DNA from 2 places in the Mesorhizobium sp. B2-6-1 genome. Region 1 is predicted to be linked to the other one. Evidence: predicted binding sites of a transcription regulator. Region 1 holds the regulator's gene; the other holds the start of a gene.

The links. The regulator LexA, encoded in region 1, represses DNA repair genes until DNA is damaged. The targets are predictions, from matches to a motif close to TGTTCNNNNTGTGTTCNG.
Region 2: the regulator LexA is predicted to act here: its motif matches at 4,517-4,534, upstream of parE (DNA topoisomerase IV subunit B).

The regions. Positions count from the first base shown of each region.
Region 1 covers NZ_VFUH01000005.1:163,806-169,050, forward strand. The annotation lists gene gltX (glutamate--tRNA ligase) at 1-971, opposite strand, end outside; gene FJ443_RS13295 (ComEC/Rec2 family competence protein) at 1,075-3,525, shown strand; gene lexA (transcriptional repressor LexA) at 3,519-4,262, opposite strand; gene FJ443_RS13305 (TetR/AcrR family transcriptional regulator) at 4,600-5,245, shown strand, end outside.
Region 2 covers NZ_VFUH01000008.1:52,797-58,041, reverse strand. The annotation lists gene FJ443_RS17565 (HEPN domain-containing protein) at 1-274, shown strand, start outside; gene FJ443_RS17560 (FUSC family protein) at 282-2,348, opposite strand; gene parE (DNA topoisomerase IV subunit B) at 2,387-4,447, opposite strand; gene cpaB (Flp pilus assembly protein CpaB) at 4,683-5,245, shown strand, end outside.

The DNA of each region.
Region 1 (5,245 bases):
TCGAACAGCTCGGCATCGCCCATGCGGCGCATATGGACGCCGTTCAGCGCCTCCAGCTTGGCGAAATCGAAGCGGGCGGCGCCCTTGTTCACATCGCCGATGTCGAACCATGCGATCATGTCCTGGATCGACATGATCTCGTCGTCGCCGTGGCTCCAGCCGAGCCGAGCCAGGTAGTTGAGCAGCGCTTCGGGCAGGTAGCCCATGGCGCGGTAGGCCTCCACGCCCAGCGCGCCGTGCCGCTTCGACAGCTTGGCGCCGTCGGCGCCGTGGATCAGCGGTATGTGCGACATTGAAGGCACATCCCAGCCCATGGCGTTGTAGATCACGGTCTGGCGGGCGGCATTGGTCAGGTGGTCGTCGCCACGGATGATGTGGGTGACGCCCATGTCGTGATCGTCAACGACGACGGCATGCATGTAGGTCGGATTGCCGTCCGAGCGCAGGATGATGAAGTCGTCCAGATCCTTGTTGGGAAAGCGCACGTCGCCCTGGACACGGTCATGCACCACCGTCTCGCCTTTGGTCGGCGCCTTGATGCGGATCGCGCCCTTGACGCCAGGAGGCGCCTGCGAAGGGTCGCGGTCACGCCAGCTTCCGTCATAGCGCGGCGGCAGGCCCTTGGCCCGCGCCGCGTCGCGCATTGCCTCAAGCTCGGCAGGGGTCTCGTAGCTGTAGTAAGCCTTGCCCATGCGCACCAGCTCCTCGGCCACCTCGCGATGGCGCGGCGCGCGCTCGAACTGCGAGACGGCGTCGCCGTCCCAGGTGAGGCCGAGCCAAGTCAGTCCTTCGAGAATGGCTGCTGTCGCCGCATCGGTGGAGCGCTCGCGGTCGGTGTCCTCGATGCGCAGCAGCATCGTACCGCCGGTGTGCTTGGCGTAGAGCCAGTTGAAGAGCGCCGTACGCGCGCCGCCGATGTGCAGGTAGCCGGTGGGCGAGGGGGCAAAACGGGTGACAACCTTGTCGGACATACAACTCTCGGGAAACGTCTGGAGCGGGGTGCGGATCACACGCACTTTCGCGCGTCGCGCGTTCATGTAGCATAGGGTGTCGAGGGCGCAAGGGGCAGACCCGATGGCTGGAGCGGGCAGGGGCGCGGAGGAAGGCGAGGACGTCGTTGCCGGCGTCAGCGAACGCTCTTTTTTTGCCACGCCCGCGCCCGCCTCATTGCCGCTGGCGTTGTCGCCCCTACAGCAGCCGAGCAAGTCGCCGCCGGCGGATGTTTCCACGCCGCCCGGCATTCCCGCAGCCGGCGCGGCCGTGCGTCTGCGCCGTGAGTTCGGCCGTGCTTCATGGCCTCGTCTGCGCAACGGCGTGGCCAGAGCGTCCGAGCTCGAACTCGATCGGGGCATAGCCTTCCTGCTCGTGCCGGTGTTCCTGGCATGCGGATCGATCGCCTATTTTTCGCTGGCGGCGGAGCCGGGCTTTGCCAAGCCTGTCGCGGTCGCGATCCTGATGTCGCTGTGCGCGCTCGTTTCACGCTCATGGCCGAAAACGCATCTGTGCTTCATGGCGGCGCTGTTGTGCGCGCTCGGCATGCTCGCCGGCAAAGTCGAGACGTGGCGAGCGGGAACGCGGATGCTGGGCTCGGAAATCTCCACGCAAATCACCGGCCGCGTCGTTTCGGTCGACCAGATGGAGACCGGGCGCATCCGGCTGACCATCGATGTGACATCGACCGCGCGGCCGAAACTACTCTACGCGCCGGAGCGCGTTCGCCTTTCGGCACGCAAGGTGCCGGCTGAAGTGACGGCCGGTTCGCTCGTGACCGGCTATGCCAGGCTGTTGCCGCCGACCGGACCGGTGCGGCCGGACAGCTACGACTTTTCCTTCGACAGCTACTTCGCCGGCATAGGCGCCAGCGGCTTCTTTCTCGGCAACCCCAAAATCGTCTCAGCCGATGACAGGCCGCTGTGGGCCGCCCTTTCAGCCGCCATCGAGAGTGCTCGCGAAAGCATTGCCGACCATATCAGGGGCAGCATCGGCGGCGCCGAGGGCGAGATCGCCGCGGCGCTGATCGTGGGTGTGCGCGCCGGGATTCCCGACGAGATCAATGAAGCGATGCGACGCACCGGCATCTACCACATCATCTCAATTTCCGGGCTGCACATGGCGCTGGTCGCCGGCACGGTCATGGGTCTGCTGCGTGGCGGCTTCGCGCTGTTCCCGAATTTTTCCTCCCGCCGGCCGGTCAAGAAATACGCGGCCGCGGCGGCACTTTTCTCCATCGCCGCCTACCTCGTCATTTCGGGCGTCGTTGTCGCCGCCGAACGCAGCTTCATCATGCTGGCGGTGATGCTGATCGCCGTTCTGTTCGATCGGGCGGCACTCACCATGCGCAATCTGGCTATTTCGGCGATCGCCGTCATCGTGGTGTCGCCGCACGAGGTGGTAGGGCCGAGCTTCCAGATGTCCTTCGCCGCCACCGCGGCCCTGGTCGGCGCCTATGCCGGCTGGTCGGATCGCAAAGCCGACAAAGCGCGGACCCCGCCGCCGCAACGGACCTTGCCTGGCCTGCTGACGCGAAAATTGCTGCTGGCGACAGGTGGGCTGGCGATGACCTCGATTATCGCGGGAAGCGCCACGGCGCTTTTCGCCATCTGGCATTTCCAGCGCGTGTCGCCGCTCAGCCTGTTCGCCAATCTTGCCGTCATGCCGATCGTTTCGGTCGTGATGTTCCTTGCGGTTGCCAGCGCGCTGCTGATGCCGTTCGGGTTCGATGGACCATCCCTTTATCTGATGGGCAAGGGACTGACCGCGATGATCGCCATATCAGGATGGATCTCGCAACGCTCGCCGGTCGACGCGGTCGGGTTGATTTCGCAGCAATCCGTCCTTCTGGTGGCGATCGCCCTGGTCATCGCGACGATGGCCACGACATGGCTGCGGCTGGCGGCACTTCCCTTCGCGCTCGCCGGCCTGTTGACCGTCTCGGACACGCGCACGCCGGACGTGCTGATTTCGGAGGATGCCCGCCTGGTGGCGTTGCCGATCGGCGGCGGCGAGCTCGCGATCAACCGGGCGCGCCCGAACGAATTCACCGTCGATAATTGGAAACGCGCGCTGAAGTCCGAAACCATCGTTGCGCCGGAACTGTTCGACAGCGGAGACCGACAGTTCGACATCTTCGATCCCGCGCAACTTCCGGCGGGAGCGCCTTTCTATTGCTTCACGGGCCTGTGCATGGCCCGGCATACCTCGGGGGCGATCATCGCGCAGGTGGAGGATCGCAAGGACGCCTGGAGGGCCTGCTCCTATGCGGATCTGATCGTCATCAACGACCCCGCGGGCTACGATCCCTGCCACAATCCGCTGGTTCTCGTCATCACCAAGCGGCAGCTCGCTCGCAAGGGAAGTGCCGCCGTCTTCTTCGACCAGCAATCGGCGACGGCACCGGCACGGGTCAGCTTTGCCGTCGACAGGCCATATCGGCCCTGGCACGAACAGCGGAAATTCTCACGCGAGGCAAGGGGACTGCCGCCTTACCGTAAACCCGAAAAGCCCACCGCCGACCCCGCTCAGTAGCGCCTGATCAGGCCGACCAGCTTGCCTTGCACCTTGACCCTGTCCGGTCCGAAAATACGTGTTTCATAGGCCGGATTGGCAGCCTCGAGCGCAATCGAAGCACCCTTTCGGCGGAAGCGCTTCAGCGTTGCTTCCTCCTCGTCCACCAGGGCCACGATGATCTCGCCGGGACTTGCGGTGTCGGCATTGCGGATGATGACCGTGTCGCCGTCGAAAATGCCGGCCTCGATCATCGAATCGCCCTTGACCTCCAGCGCATAGTGTTCGCCGCCCATGATCATGTCAGGCGGCACTGAAATGGAATGCGTCTGATGCTGGATGGCGTCGATCGGCACACCCGCTGCGATGCGACCCATGACCGGGATCGACACCGCTGAAACCGCGTCGTCGTCATTGCCGGCAGCGGGCAGACGCGAAGACGTCGCCGGCTTGATCTGCCGGCTAGGGCTGCTGCCCTGTCCGAGGCTGCCCTGGATGACGCTCGGGGAGAACTTCTTTGCCGCGTTAAGACCCGGCGCGATCGAGTCCGGCAGGCGCAGCACCTCCAGCGCGCGCGCCCGGTTGGGCAGGCGGCGAATGAAGCCGCGCTCCTCCAACGCCGTGATCAGCCGATGAATTCCCGACTTGGAGGCGAGGTCCAGCGCTTCCTTCATCTCGTCGAAGGACGGCGGAATGCCGCTTTCCTTCAGCCGTTCATGGATGAACATCAAGAGTTCATGTTGCTTGCGCGTGAGCATGGCGGCCCCCAAAGGCATTGCACGAAGGGTCTGGAACCAGAATCAGAAAACAAACCCAGAACAAACACTATCTGTTCCAGTTGTGTTCCGCAACCATTTAAAGTTTAATGAATTTGTTAAGGCGACGGAAACGAAATGCCCTCCCGCAGCCAGCATCCTGCCAGCGCGGTCCGTCGTCAATGCGCTCCCGGGCCCTTTGAAACTATTTTGGTTAATGGCCTGTGGCCCGACCGGTCTCCACTCTTGGCACAAGCCTGCAAGCTGGGTGACCGGCAGGTGCGGGGTGCGTTTGGGCGGATTAGAAACCCCTGCGGCTCGTGAACGAAACGAAACCAAAATGCCAACTTCCGCCGGAAAACGGCCAGACACCACCACTGGTCGCGACGGGCTGCGTTCGTTCGTTCGCTTGACGAACCGTATAATAATGTACGGTTTTCGAAGAGGAACACCAATGACCACGCCGAAGCAGGCCGCGCGACGCGAACGGATAGAGGAGGCCGCCTATGCGGTGCTCCGGGAAGCCGGCTACAAGAGCGCCTCCCTGCTTGCTATCGCCAAGCGGGCATCGGCCTCGAACGAAACCCTCTACAACTGGTACGGCAACAAGCAGACCCTGTTTCGATCCTTGATCGAAGCCAATGCGGGAGAGGCAAGGAAGCTGCTGGAGGACGCCCTTCACCAGGCGCGCGATCCGCTCGAAACCCTGAACTTGCTCGGGCCAGTCCTGCTGACCCTCGTGACGGGCGACAAGGCGGTGGCGCTCAATCGCGCCGCGGCCGGCGACGTCAACGATACAGGCACGCTTGGCCAATCGATCGCGCAATTCGGCCGCAATACCATAATGCCGCTTGTTGGCGACCTGCTTCGAACCGCAAGTCGGGCCGGCCCGATCGCCTGTGACGATCCTGCCGAAGCCGCCGACATCTACATCAGTCTTTTGATCGGCGATCTCCAGGTTCGCCGGATCGTTGGGGTGCTCGAGG
Region 2 (5,245 bases), on a different contig from region 1:
ACTCGACAAGATTCTAAGACGCTTTCCGGACGACCACGCCGAGAAAACGGCGTTGGGATCACTCGTTTGGCTGGAGGCTTATGCCACCACTTTCAGATATACATTGCCTTCGGGCCAGATACCTCGTGCGCCTGACAGGGAAAAACTTCAGAAAGCCATCGACGATATCGCAGCCCTTATCTCGCGGGCCGCGGGGCACTTCAAAGTCGATCTTGCCGATGATGCAAAGCCCGCCCAAGCAGTGACGCCCATGCGCAGGTCCAAACCGCGTTGAGGTTCGCCTAAGCTCTGCCCCTGGAAAAAAAATCCGGAAAATCCTCCATCGCCGCCGCGACAATCCGTAGTGACGCCGCAATCTGGAGCATTTCACCAGTGGCGTTTCGCTGAGCGATGCCGGCGGCATACTGCCGGGCGACGGCAATGGTGGCTGTCTGCGGGTCGCCCGGGGCGCGGAAGAGCAGTTCGCGTGCCAGTCCACGCAGGAAGTTGGCGATCGAAAGCGTCGTCTCGGCCGGAACCGCGTGCGCCTGCTGCGCGGCACGTAGCCGCAGGATCTCCAGACCGACGGTGACGGCGGCGACACTGCCGCCCAGAACCGCTTCACCCTTCCTGCCGCTGGTCTGGACCAGCGGCATCAGCTGGTTGATGCGGTCATAGGCGAGGCTCTCGAAGGCTGAACGCCGCGGCACGCGCTCGTGCAGGCAAAGCCGCGCCAGATCCTCGCGCATGGCCCGCACGATGCGGTGCGCCGCGAGCCATGGGTCGGCGGGCAGCACGATGATGAAGACGCCGATTGCCAAAAGGATGCCGACCAGGATCGAGGCCGAGCCGGCGAAGAACGGGCCCGGGTCGTAGGTCATCGCCTGGTGCGGGCTGAGGAAAGCAAGAAAATTGATGGCGAAGGCCGTCGCCACGCCGACATAGCGGGGATTGGCCATGGCGAGCGCCGCCGGCACCAGGATCGGTACGACGAACAGCATGAACCAGCCGAAACCAGGAAAAACGGGAAGCGCGATCTGGCCGACGAGAAAGGCAAAGGGCAGAGCCAACAGCGTTCCCTGGAAGAACCCCCAGGCTACCCGCACCGGATCGGGGCGGGCGGCAAACAAGCTCGACACGACGGCGACCAGAATGACCGTGCCGGCGGCTTCCGACCATCTCATCGTCAGCCAGAAAGCGGCGACCAGCAGCGTTGCAAGTGCCGCGCGGACCGCGTTGCGGCTCGCCCCGTGATAGTCGCGATGTACAACCAGCGCCGGGGGGCTGCGTTCGCGTGAAGGCCGCGTGACGGGCGCACGCAAGGCATCGAGACCGCGCAGCGTCTGCTTCAGCGCTTCGGCGAAATCGGCGGCGATGGTGAGCCGGGTGACGGTGCCGACTCTGTCGCCGTCCTGGTCGGCCAAGGCGTCGGGCATTTGCGTCGCTTTGGCGCCGATCGCGTCGAGCCGTGCCAGCCAGGGCGCCGTGTCGTCGAGCGCGCCCGGCGTCGCCGCCATTTCAGTGACGAGGGCTTGCAGCTCCGAGCGCACCGGAATGAGCGCCGCGTTCTTCGGTGCGGCGTGTGAATGCAGCGCGCGGGCCGCGGACAGGGCTGAAAGCAGTTGTCCGATGGTGCGCCGGACCGGATGGGCGCGCGGCGCGAAGCTCGGGGCCTCCAGCCTGGCATAGGCGCGCATCTCGGCGAGCGTCTGGGTGTCGGCGACCAGCTTCCGGTGCAGGCCGGAAAGCATTGCCGTGTCGCCACCGGAAAAGGCGCCGCCGGCATAGGTGGCAAGGTCGAGAATGCTGCGCTTCAGCCGCGAGATGATGGCCTCGCTGGCCAATTTGGGCAGGATCAGCCGACTGGTCAGGCCGGCGCAGACAATGCCGAGTACGATCTCGGCACAGCGCGCGACCGCGAGGTCGACGACGAGATGCGGCTGGCCAAACGCCGGCAAGCCGATGATCATCGCGGTATAGCCGGCCAGCGCCGCCCCGTAGGCTTCCGGGTTACGCAGCAGCGACGAGACGAAGGTGCAGAGGCCGATCCATAGGGCAAGCACCGTCACCAGCACCCAGGGATTCGTGCCGAAGACAGTGGTGATGGCAATTGCGGCAACACCGCCCGCCAGCGTGCCGAGCAACCGATAAAAGCCTTTCGCCAACACCATGCCGGCGACCGGCTGGGCAACGATGAACACCGTCATCATCGCCCATTGCGGGTGATCGAGCTTGAGGGCGTAGGCGGCCATAAGCGCGATCAGGCCGGCCGAGACCGTGCGCAAGGCGAAGATCCAGTCCGACCGGGTCGGCTGTGTCAGCCCGGCAAGAGCCGCTTCGAAATAGTCTTTCAGCCGTTGCCAGCTCACACGCGCGTCTCCGCAAGCCTTGATCGACCGGCCTGCGCTCAGATATCCAGCACTTCCGTTTCCGCGAATTCGGCGCGTTCCTGGATGAACCGGAAACGAGCCTCCGGCTTGGTGCCCATCAGCGCATCGATCGCGTCCTTGGTGGCGGCCTCGGCATCGATCACATCGACCCGGAGCAGCGTACGCTTCCTCGGGTCCATTGTGGTCTCCTTGAGCTGCGCGGCCATCATTTCGCCCAGGCCCTTGAAGCGACCGATCTCGACCTTGCCGCGCCCAGTGAACTCGGTGCGCAGCAATTCGTCCTTGTGCGCGTCGTCACGCGCATAGGCGACCTTGCCGCCCTGCCGGATCGAGTAGAGCGGCGGCACCGCCAGATAGAGATGTCCGCCGCGAACCAGGTTCGGCATCTCCTGGTAGAAGAAGGTGATCAGCAGCGAGGCGATGTGAGCGCCGTCGACGTCGGCGTCGGTCATGATGATGACGCGGTCGTAGCGAAGATCCTCGTCGCGGTATTTCGACCGCGTGCCGCAACCAAGCGCCTGGATCAGATCGGAAATCTGCTGGTTGGCGGCCAGCTTGTCGTTGCCGGCGCTGGCGACGTTGAGAATCTTGCCGCGCAGCGGCAGCACCGCCTGGCTGGCGCGGTCGCGCGCCTGCTTGGCAGAGCCGCCGGCCGAATCGCCTTCGACGATGAAGAGTTCGGCGCCGGCGGCCGCATTCTGCGTGCAATCGGCAAGCTTGCCCGGCAGGCGCAGCTTGCGCACCGCACTCTTGCGCGACACTTCCTTTTCCTGGCGGCGTCGTACCCGCTCGTCGGCGCGTGCGATAACCCATTCGAGCAGCTTCGACGCTTCCTGCGGATTGTCGGCCAGCCAATGGTCGAACGGGTCGCGGATCGCCGTCTCGACTATGCGGATCGCCTCGATCGTCGCCAGCCTGTCCTTGGTCTGGCCGACGAATTCAGGCTCGCGGATGAACACCGACAGCATGCCCGCCGCCGAGATCATGACATCCTCCGACGTGACGATCGAGGCGCGCTTGTTGCCGACGAGGTCGGCATAGGCGCGCAGGCCGCGCGTCAAGACGTTGCGGAAGCCGGCCTCGTGGGTGCCACCTTCGCCGGTCGGGATGGTGTTGCAGTAGGAGTTGATGAAGCCGTCGCCGCCGAACCAGGTCACTGCCCATTCCAGCGAGCCATGGCCGCCTTGCCTGTCGCTCTTGCCGGCGAAGATTTCGCGCGTCACCTGGAATTCGTCGCCAAGCGACGCTTTCAGATAGTCCTTGAGGCCGCCGGGAAAATGGAATTCGGCCTTGGCCGGAGTGGTGTCCTTTTCCTTGATCAGGGAGGGATCGCAGGTCCAGCGGATTTCGACGCCGCCGAACAGATAGGCTTTCGAGCGCGTCATGCGGTAGAGCCGCGCCGGTTCGAACGCGGCGCCCTTGCCGAAGATCTGCTCGTCGGGGTGGAAACGGGTCCTGGTGCCGCGCCGGTTGTGAACTTCGCCAAGATGCTCGAGGCCGCTGACCGGAATGCCGCGCGAGAAGCGCTGCCGGTAAAGTTGCCGTCCGCGCGCGACTTCGACTTCGAGATGATCCGACAGCGCATTGACCACGGAGACGCCGACGCCGTGCAGGCCGCCCGAGGTTTCATAGACCTTGCTATCGAACTTTCCGCCCGAATGCAGCGTCGTCATGATCACTTCGAGCGCCGGCTTCTTGAACTTCGGATGCGGATCGACGGGAATGCCGCGGCCATTGTCGGTGACGGTGAGAAAGCCGTCAGCCGAAAGCTCGACATCGATGAATGTGGCATGGCCGGCAACCGCCTCGTCCATCGAGTTGTCGATGACCTCGGCGAACAGATGGTGCATGGCCTTGTCGTCGGTGCCGCCAATATACATGCCCGGACGGCGCCGCACCGGCTCCAGGCCTTCGAGTACCTCGATATCGGCGGCGCTGTAGCCCTCTGAGCCGTCACGAGACGCCGCCGCCGGACGCTTGGCTGCCGCCTGCACCAGCGGATCGGCCGGACGCGCCGGTGTGCGAACCGGTTGCGGCTGCTTCTCCAGATTGCCGAAAAGATCGTTGTTGTCGTCCATGCCTGCCATAGAGCCCAAGCTGCGAATCACCCGCCGATACTGCCACGCTTTTCAGCGCCAAGCGACGGAGGTTCCTGTTACGTTCGGGGATTAACCCCCTCTTATCCTAAAACCATTCGATAACCAAGCCGGCGGAAATCAGGCGGATAGCCAGCGAGAAGATTCCTGATTCTTTAACAATGCCGCCTAGCGTGAGCCAACATAACAAGAAACTACGGGCATCAGGGGTTTGGGCGTGAGGGGCAAGGCCATAACGATGATCGGCATCGCCGCCGTTTTCGGCGCGATCTCGATCTTTGCCGCGGATTTCTGGGTCAAGCGCCAGGCCAGGGCCGACGCCGAGGAGAAAACCGCGTCGATCGCGGCGCCCGCCGCGCCGACGGTCGAATTCAAGACCATCGTGGTGGCGAATGCACCGTTGCGGTACGGCATGGATCTCGACCGCGCGAAACTCAGCGAAATTCCGTGGCCGCAGGATTCGCTGCCGCAGGGCGCCTTCGCCACCATCGATGGACTGCTCGGGGACGGCAACCGCGTGGTGCTGTCGCCGATCGAGGTCAACGAACCGGTGCTGCTTACAAAGCTGTCCGGCCCGAATGGCCGCGCCACGCTCTCCAACATGCTGACGCCCGGCATGCGGGCCGTCACCATCCGCACCGACGAGATCGCGGGCGTCGGCGGCTTCGTCACGCCGGGCGACCGGGTCGATGTCGTGCTGACGCGCGATGCCGGCGAAATCCAGGAAGTGGCCAAGAATGCGCAAGGCGCCGCCGGTTCGACCATCACCTCAGAGATCGT